DNA from 2 places in the Geodermatophilus sp. SYSU D00698 genome. Region 2 is predicted to be linked to the other one. Evidence: predicted binding sites of a transcription regulator. Region 2 holds the regulator's gene; the other holds the start of a gene.

Region 1 (4,407 bases), on a different contig from region 2:
CGAGGCTCCCCCGCCGGAACCCCGCCGCCTGAGCCCGCCCCGCCGGTCCCGGGCCGGCGGGGCTACGGCCGGGCCGCCCGGACCGAGGCGCCGTGCCGGTCGATGGCCACGACCGGCTCGTCCCCCACCACCCAGGCGTCGTGCCCCGGCGGCAGCGACGTGACCTCACCGGGACCGGACTCGATCTCGGTGCCGTCGGCCATCACGACGTGGATGCGGCCGGAGACCTGGTACTGCTGGTGCGGGGCCTGGCACAGGTCCGCGCCGGCCACCGGCCGGACGTGCTCGGACCACCGCCAGCCGGGCTGGACGGTGATGCGGCCGACCTCGGCGCCGCCGGCCAGGTGCAGCAGCTCCAGCCGCCAGTTCTCACCCTGCCGGACCTCGTCGGGGCGGTCGAAGGACAGGTGCTCCAGGGGCTGTGTCTGCGTCGTCCGGACTCCCCCTCCCGATCGGCTCGTGGGGCAGGCCCCATCGTCCTCGTCCCCCCGGGACGGGTCGGCTCCCGCGGCCACGGGAACGGCGACGGCCGCCGTCCCGGGTGGGACGGCGGCCGTCGCGGGGTCTCGCGGGCTACTGGTCGTAGCGGCGGCGGAAGCGCTCCTCGAGCCGGTTCTTCAGCGGCTGCTTGCGGGGCCTGCCGCCCCGGCCGCGGCCGCCCTGCGCGCCGCGGGCACCGGCCGGGCCGGTCTCGACGGCGCCGGTGGCCGAGCGGTAGTTGAGGACGCCGAGCGCGGCGCCGCCGAACATGACGAGGAACCCGAGGACGCCCAGCGGCACGGACGGGACGACGGCACCACCGACGAGGACGGCCAGGCCCACCACGACCAGCAGCGCACCGAGCTGCAGCTTCCGCCGCGCCCTGAGCCTGCGGTCGCCGGTGCGGACGGAGGAGGCGAACTTGGGATCGTCGTCGACGAGGGCGCGCTCGATCTGCTCCAGCAGTCGCTGCTCGTGCTCGGAGAGCGGCACCGAGACCTCCAGGTGGGCGGAGCCAGACACCGCCGGGTCCGTACCCGGTGGTGACACCGAGGATACGAGCCGTCGGCGGGGTGCGAAAGGCGAGTGCGCGGCGACCCGCCGTACCGCCGTCGTGACCACCCCTCCGGGGGGTCCCCGGGCGGTCCCCGGGCCCGTCTCAGCGCACCCGGCGGTCGCGGTCGCGGTGCAGCAGGGTGGCCGGCCGCACCGCGCCGGCGCCGAACCGGCGGGCGGCCCGGTCGGCGGCCAGCTCGGCGTCGCGGCGGCCGTGCTCGCGGGCGCCGAGCTCCAGCTGGCGGGGCGCCTGGCCGGCCGGGACCAGCCGCTCGGCCCGCACGCCGACCAGCCGGATCCGCGCCCGGTCCAGCCCGAGGGCGTCGAACAGGGCGCGCGCGGTCTCGTACACGTCCTGTCCGACGTCGGTGGGGACGCCGAGGGTGCGGCTGCGGGTGAGGGTGGTGAAGTCGGCGAAGCGGACCTTGATGCTCACCGTGCGGGTCAGCCAGCCGCCCGCGCGCAGCCGGGCCGCCGTCCGCTCGGACAGCCGCAGCAGCTCCCGGTGGACGACCGCGGGGTCGTCGACGTCGGTGGGGAAGGTCTCCTCGTGCCCGGTCGACCGCTCCGGCTCGTCGGGCACCACCCGGCGGGGGTCGCGGCCCCAGGCGAGCTCGTGCAGGTGGCCGCCGGCGGCGGGGCCCAGCGCCCGCTGCAGGGTGCGCGCCGGGACGTGCGCGAGGTCGCCGACGGTGCGCAGCCCCAGCCGCAGCAGCACCTGCTCGGTCTTCGCGCCCACACCCCACAGGGCGCCGACCGGCAGCGGGTGCAGGAAGTCGATGACCTCGGCCGGGCGGACGACGAGCAGCCCGTCGGGCTTGGCGTGGGTGGAGGCGAGCTTGGCCACGAACTTGGTGCCGGCCACGCCGACGGAGCAGGTGATGCCCTGCTCGTCGAAGACGCGGGCGCGCAGGTACTCCCCGATCTCGGCGGCGTCGCCCAGCCGGCGCCCGGCCCCGCCGACGTCGAGGAAGGCCTCGTCCAGGCTCAGCGGCTCCACCAGCGGGGTCACCGACCGGAACAGCGCCATGACCGCGCGGGACACCTCGGCGTACAGCGCCGTGTCCCCCGGCAGCACGGTCGCCGTCGGGCACAGGCGCAGCGCCCGCGCCGTCGGCATGGCGGCGTGCACGCCGTACGCGCGGGCCTCGTAGGTGGCCGAGGTGACCACCCCGCGGTTGCCCGCGCCGCCGACGATGACCGGCGTGCCGGCGAGCTCGGGGTGACGGCGGACCTCCACGCTGGCGAAGAACGCGTCCATGTCGACGTGCAGCACCGCGCACCCCTCGGCACGCCCCCCCGACGACCCCACGCGACCTCCCCGTTCGAACACGTGTTCGGAGACTAGCGGCCCTCCCCGAGAGGCGGCGCGCCGTCCCCGGCGTGTCCGGGCGCCTCGGGAAGACGCTGGTCGGCGCATGTGTGACCGGCCCACGGGCGAGGTAGGTGGGACACCACCGACCGCCGTCCGGCGGACGGTCCCGACCCGGATCCCGGAGGAGCCCGATGGCGCTCGACGACGACGACATGACCAGCACGGAGGGTCCGGCCGACAGCGGAGCCGGCGAGGGCACGCCCGGCCAGCACGACGGCGGCGCCGACGGCGGTGCCGACAGCGGCGCGGGCCACGGCCCGGCCGACGGTGGCGCGGCCGGCGGCGGTGCCGACGGCGGTGCCGACGGCGGCGCGGACGGCGGTGCGGACGGTGGCGCCGACGGCGGTGCCGACGGCGGCGCGGACGGCGGTGCGGACGGCGGTGCGGACGGTGGCGCCGACGGCGGCGCGGACGGTGGCGCCGATGGCGGTGCCGATGGCGGTGCCGACGGCGGTGCCGACGGTGGCGCGGACGGTTCGGCCTGAGCCAGGACCCGACCGCCGCGGGGCCGGGCGGGGCTGACGCCCGCCCGGCCCTGCGCCGGTGCACGCACCTCGACCCCGCGGTCTTCGCCGAGCAGTACTGGTCCCGCCGCCCGCTGCTCGCCCGCGCCGAGGACACCGGGGAGTCGTTCACCGACCTGCTGACGCTGACCGACGTCGACGAGCTGCTGTCGCGGCGCGGCCTGCGCACGCCGTTCCTGCGCATCGCCAAGGACGGCGCCGTCGTCGACACCCAGCGGTTCACCACCTCCGGGGGCGCCGGCGCCGAGGTGGCCGACCAGGTCTCCTCCGACGCCGTCCTGCGGCTGTTCGCCGACGGCAGCACCGTGGTCCTGCAGGGCCTGCACCGGCTGTGGCCGCCGCTGATCGAGTTCGCCGACCAGCTCGCCGCCGACCTGGGGCACCCCACGCAGGTCAACGCGTACGTCACGCCGCCGTCCTCGCGCGGGTTCAGCCCGCACTACGACGTCCACGACGTCTTCGTGCTGCAGGTGGCCGGCGAGAAGCACTGGACCGTCCACGAGCCGGTGCTCGAGGAGCCGCTGCGCACCCAGCCGTGGACCGACCGCCGGGCCGCCGTCGCCGCGGCCGCCGGGCGCGAGCCGGTGGTCGACGCCGTGCTGCGCCCGGGCGACACCCTCTACCTGCCGCGCGGCTACCTGCACTCGGCGGTCGCGCTCGGGCGGACCAGCGCACACCTGACCATCGGCGTGCACTCGGTGACCCGCTGGGCCGCGGCCGAGTCCGCGCTGGACCTGGTGCGGGTGCTGGCCGCCGAGGACCGGGAGCTGCGCCGCGCCCTGCCGCTGGGCCTGGACCTGTCCGACCCGGCGTCGGTCCGCGACGACGTCGCCACGGTCGTGACCGCGCTGCAGGAGTGGCTGGGCCGGGTGGACCCCGGCGAGGTCGCCGAGCGGCTGCGCTCGCGGACCTGGTCGCAGGTGCGCCCCGAGCCGGTGGCGCCGCTGGCCCAGGCCACCGCGGCGGCCGCACTCACCCCGGACACCGTGCTGCGGCTGCGCCGCCGGCTGCGCTGCGCGCTGCGGGAGGCCCCGGCCACCGCCGAGGGCGAGCGGGTGGCGCTGCTGGCCGGCCGCCGCCGGCTGGAGTTCCCCGCCTCGACCCGCGCCGCGCTGGAGGGGCTGCTGGCCGCCGGCGAGCTCAAGGTCGCCGACCTGGCCGGCCTCGACGCCGACGACCGCCTCGTCCTCGCCCGCCGGCTGGTCACCGAGTCGATCGCGCTCGTCGCCGACGCGGCGGTGCAGGGCGCGCACGGGTTCGACGGCGTCCCGGCCACCGCCCCCGAGCCGGGCCCGCACGGACCGGGCGCCCCGGCGCCCGACGCCGGCGGGGACGATGGGGAGCGTGCCGACGCCCTCGGGACCGGGTCGTGACCCCGTCACCCGCCCCCGGGTGACCGCTCCCGTCCCCGCGCGCGCCGGCCGGCTCGACGCCACCCGCTGCTCGGTCACGGCCCTGGTCCGGGGGGACTCC
Region 2 (4,407 bases):
GGCTCGCCGTTCCGGCCCGCCGAGGTCACGGACGGGTCACGGCCCGGTACCGTGATCCGGTGACCAGCGGCGTGGTGCGGCGCACTCCCGGCGCGCCGGCCGGGCGCCCGGAGCGGACCGCCCGGCCGCCCGCCGTGGTGCGTGCCGGGCGCCCGCCGTGGTGGCTGCTGGTCGTCGCGTTCGCGGTCACCGTCGGGGTGACCGTCGACCTGCTCAGCCGCGGGGTGCTCGAGCGGCTGGACCTCGAGGTCTCCGAGGTGGTCAGCGCCTGGGACCTGCGGAACTCCCCGGCCTACTGGCCGGTCTGGGCGGTCACCCAGATCGGCGGCCGCGGGACGATCCTCATCGTGCTCGCCGCCCTGGTCGGCTGGCTGTGCCTGCGGGAACGGACGCTGCTGCCGCTGGTGCGGGTGGTCACGGCGCTGGCGCTGCTCACCGTCGTCGTCTACGCGTTCAAGTTCGGCACCGGCCGCACCGCGCCCGCCTATCCCGGCTCCTTCTTCCACCGCGACGGCGCCAGCTACCCCTCCGGGCACGTGGCCAACGCGGTGCTCATGTGGGGCGTGGCGCGCTGGCAGGCGGTCGAGTACGGGCTCGGGCCGCGGGTGCAGCGCACGCTGTGGTGGCTGGCCGTCGTCGGGCCGGTGGCCACCGGGATCGCGATGGTCTCGCTGGACTTCCACTGGGTCACCGACGCCGTGGTGGGCGCGGCCGTCGGGCTGCTGCTGCTGGGCGTGGTCCACGCACTGGACGCGCTGGTGCTGTCACGCTGGGCGAGTGCCCGAGCCGGCCGCCCGTCCGCGTAGCGCCGCCCGGCGGGCACCGGCCGTCCTGCTGACCGCGGGCCTGCTCGCCCTCCCGGCGGCCCCGGCCGGCGCCGAGGAGCCGGCCGCCCCGTCGGTCCGCTGCCAGGTGACCGACCTGCGGCTGGCTGAGCTCTCCGGCCTCGTCGACGTCGGCGACCGGATGCTCGCCGTGGTCGACGGCGGGGACCAGGTGGCCGTGTACGTGCTCGACGACGCGTGCCAGGTGGTCGACGTGACCACCGCGCCGGTGGACCCCTACGACCCCGAGGACCTCGGCGTCGGTCCCGACGGCACCGTGTGGCTGGCCGACACCGGCGACAACACCACGGTCCGGACGACGGTCGCGCTCGTCGCGCTGCGCCCCGACGGCGGGACGGCGCTGTACCGGCTGACCTATCCCGACGGCCCGCACGACGCCGAGGCGCTGCTGCTGGCCCCCGACGGCACCCCGTACGTGGTGACCAAGGAGGTGCTCGGGGCCAGCCACGTCTACCGGCCCGCCGCTCCGCTGGTCGACGGCGGCACGGTCGCGCTGGCCGACGTCGGCACGGTCGCGTTCACGCTCACCGGCACGCCGGGCGGTCCCGTGGGCCGGGCCGGTCAGCTGCTGGTCACCGGCGGGGCGGTCGCCCGCGACGGCAGCCGCATCGCGCTGCGCACGTACACCGACGCCTACGTCTGGCCGCTGACCGGTGCCGACGTCCCGGGGGCGCTGGCCGGCGAGCCGGTGCGGATCGCGCTGCCCGAGGCGCCGCAGGGGGAGGCGGTGTCGTTCACCGCGGACGGCCGCGCGCTGCTGCTGGCGGGCGAGGGCGTGCCCGGGGACGTCACCGCGGTACCGGTCCCGGCGGGGTCCGCGCCGCCCGCGCCGGCAGGGTCCGACGCCGCCGACACCTCGCCGTCGGCGCTGCTCGGGGGGGACCCCGCGGGCCTCTCGCCGGTGACCGCGGGCGTGGCCGCCGCCGTCGTCGCGACCGCGCTGGTGTGGATCGGCGGGCGACTGCGCCGCCGCCGGTCCGGTGGTCCGCCCGCCGGCGCCTGAGCTCCGGCGCCGGCGGGGGACCTGCGGCTCAGACCCGCCGCAGGACCGTGACGACGCGGCCGAGGATGGTGGCCTCGTCGCCGGGGATCGGCTCGTAGGCCGGGTTGTGCGGCAGCAGCCAGACGTGCCCGTCGCGGCGCTTGTAGGTCTTCACGGTGGCCTCGCCGTCGAGCATCGCGGCGACGATCTCGCCGTTCTCGGCGGTGGGCTGCTGGCGGACGACCACCCAGTCGCCGTCGCAGATGGCCGCGTCGACCATCGAGTCGCCGGCGACGCGCAGCATGAACAGCGTGCCCTCGCCGACGAGCTCGCGGGGCAGCGGGAAGACGTCCTCGACGGCCTGCTCGGCGAGCACCGGGCCACCGGCCGCGATCCGCCCGACCAGCGGCACGTAGGTCGGGGCGGCCGAGCCGTCGGCGGCCGCGGCGGGTGCCGCCGGGGCGGCCTCGCCCGCGGTCTCGCCGGGCAGCCGCACGTCGAGCGCGCGGGGCCGGTTGGGGTCGCGCCGCAGCCAGCCCTTCTTCTGCAGCACCGACAGCTGGTGGGCGACCGACGACGCCGACGACAGGCCGACCGCCTCGCCGATCTCGCGGACCGAGGGCGGGTAGCCCCGCCGCTCGATCGAGTCGCGGATGACCTCGAGGACCCGGCGCTGGCGCTGGGTCAGGCCGTCACCGGCCTCCCCGCGGTCGGGGAAGGTGCGCACGGCGCCCGTGCCGTCCGTGCCGGCGCCGCGCTCCGCGGCCGGACGGCGGGTCGCCGTGCCGCCGCCCCGGGTGCCCTGGCCGGTCCCGCTCGTGCCCGCCACGTCTCCTCCTCGCCGGCCGCGTCCCCGCGGCCCGTCCGTCGCCCTCCCGGCCCGGGGGCCGGTCGGCGGGCGGTACGCCCGCACGGACCGTAGCGCGCCGGCGCCGCAGGTTCAAACGTGTGTTCGAAGGACACGCCGCGCCGCTCTCGCACTCGTCGGACCCGTGCGGTAGACATCCGGACAGACGTTCGATCGAACACGCGTTCGAAGCGTTCGACCCGATCAGGAGGAGCGGTCATGGGCAGCGTGCGGCAGGCAGTGCTCGAGTTCGACGCGGCGGTCCGGGTCCCGTGGCGGCCGCCGCTCCGCGGGGAGGTCGCGACCGCGTCCGCCGGCGCACGCCGGTCCGCCTCCCCGGGTGGCGCCGGCCGGCCGGCGCAGCGCGCCGCCCTGCCGGGCTCCGGTCCCCGCGTCACCGGGCACCTGCGGCCGGTGCCCGACCGTCCCGCCGCGGCTCCCGCGCGCACCGCCGGCCCGGCCGCCGAGGGGCCGCGCACCCGCCGCGACCCGGCCCGCCCGAGCGGGCGGCCGGTGCGCTCGGAGCCCGCCCGGGCCGCCGTCCGCGCGCGGTGCGCACCGGCCCCGGCGCCGGTGCGGCTGACCCGCCGCGGGCGCCGCCTGGTCACCGTGCTGGTCCTCGCCGCCGGCGTCGGCGGCGCCGCCCTCGGCCGCGGATTCCTCGCTCCCGACGACGGCCTGCGCCTGGCCGGCGAGAGCAGTGTCGTGGTCGAGAGCGGTGACACGGTGTGGTCGATCGCCGCGGAGGTCGCCGGCGCCGGCCAGGACGTGCGCGCGGTGGTCGACGCGATCCAGGCGCTCAACGACCTGGAGGGGGCGGTCGTCGTCCCCGGGCAGGTGCTGCGCCTGCCGTAGGCGCTCCGCCCGGCGTCGTCGTCACGAGAAGTGACGAGAGCGCGCCGGTGACTTCGTCAACCCTCCGGGCCCGGTCGTTGACGGTCCGGAGTCATCAGGACACTTACGGTCAGGAGCGTGTCAGCAGCCGTGAACAGCAGCGCAGCGGTGACCTTCCGCTCCCCGCAGGACGTCGAGGTCCTCGTGGACGGCGCCTGGGTGCCGGGCGCCATGCTCGGCTGGCGGCACGACGCGACCGGCGGCTGCGAGGCCCGGGTCCGGCTGCGCGACGCCGGAGTGGCCGTGGGGGAGCAGGAGGCCTGGGTGGACCTGGTCGCCGTCCGGCTGCCCGAGCGGCACCTGACGCTGGCGTCCGGCCGCGCGGACGGTGCCGCCGACGCGGCGGGGACGGTCGTGATGCCGGCCGTCGGCCCGCGCGCCGTCGTCCCGGGGGCGCGCCCCGCGCGCCGGGGCGTCCGCCGGCACGGTGGCGACGTCACCGCCGAGCAGCCCGCCGTCGCCCCGTCCGCCGTGGGCCGGCACCGCGCGCCCGGCGGTTCGGGCCGGCACCGCGCGGCGACCGCCGAGATGCCGGTCGTCACCTGCCCGGCCCCGGCCGGCGGTGCGGTCGCCGACGAGCCGGACATGCTGACCCGCCCGATCCGGCTCGGTGACCTGGTGCCCCACCCCCGCGGCGGTCGTCCCGCCGTCCGCCCCACCGCCTGACCCGTCGCCGGGGCGTGTCCCCGGCGGCCCCTCCGCACACCTCCACCGGCGTCCCCGGGAGGCGCCTGCGCGCCCTCCGGGTGCCCGCCCGCGTCCTGCCGGCTGCGGCCGGGTACACCCGCACGACCCCTCCCGCGCGCCGACACGCGCGGTACCCCGGCGTGTCGTGTGAC

The links. Region 2 encodes LexA, which represses DNA repair genes until DNA is damaged. Its sites were predicted from a motif close to TCGAACANNTGTTCGA; they were not measured.
Region 1: a site for LexA is predicted at 2,361-2,376, ahead of dinB (DNA polymerase IV). Genes of this name have one in related genera too.

What each region holds. Positions count from the first base shown of each region.
Region 1 covers NZ_JBJGZD010000011.1:110,081-114,487, reverse strand. The annotation lists gene ACI8AB_RS12315 (transglutaminase family protein) at 1-32, shown strand, start outside; gene ACI8AB_RS12310 (cupin domain-containing protein) at 63-515, opposite strand; gene ACI8AB_RS12305 (DUF3040 domain-containing protein) at 574-1,002, opposite strand; gene dinB (DNA polymerase IV) at 1,139-2,311, opposite strand; gene ACI8AB_RS12295 (BatC protein) at 2,542-2,895, shown strand; gene ACI8AB_RS12290 (cupin domain-containing protein) at 3,183-4,307, shown strand; gene ACI8AB_RS12285 (sucrase ferredoxin) at 4,327-4,407, shown strand, end outside.
Region 2 covers NZ_JBJGZD010000005.1:28,570-32,976, forward strand. The annotation lists gene ACI8AB_RS06155 (phosphatase PAP2 family protein) at 60-806, shown strand; gene ACI8AB_RS06160 (hypothetical protein) at 778-1,848, shown strand; gene lexA (transcriptional repressor LexA) at 1,877-2,656, opposite strand; gene ACI8AB_RS06170 (LysM peptidoglycan-binding domain-containing protein) at 2,894-3,529, shown strand; gene ACI8AB_RS06175 (hypothetical protein) at 3,647-4,234, shown strand.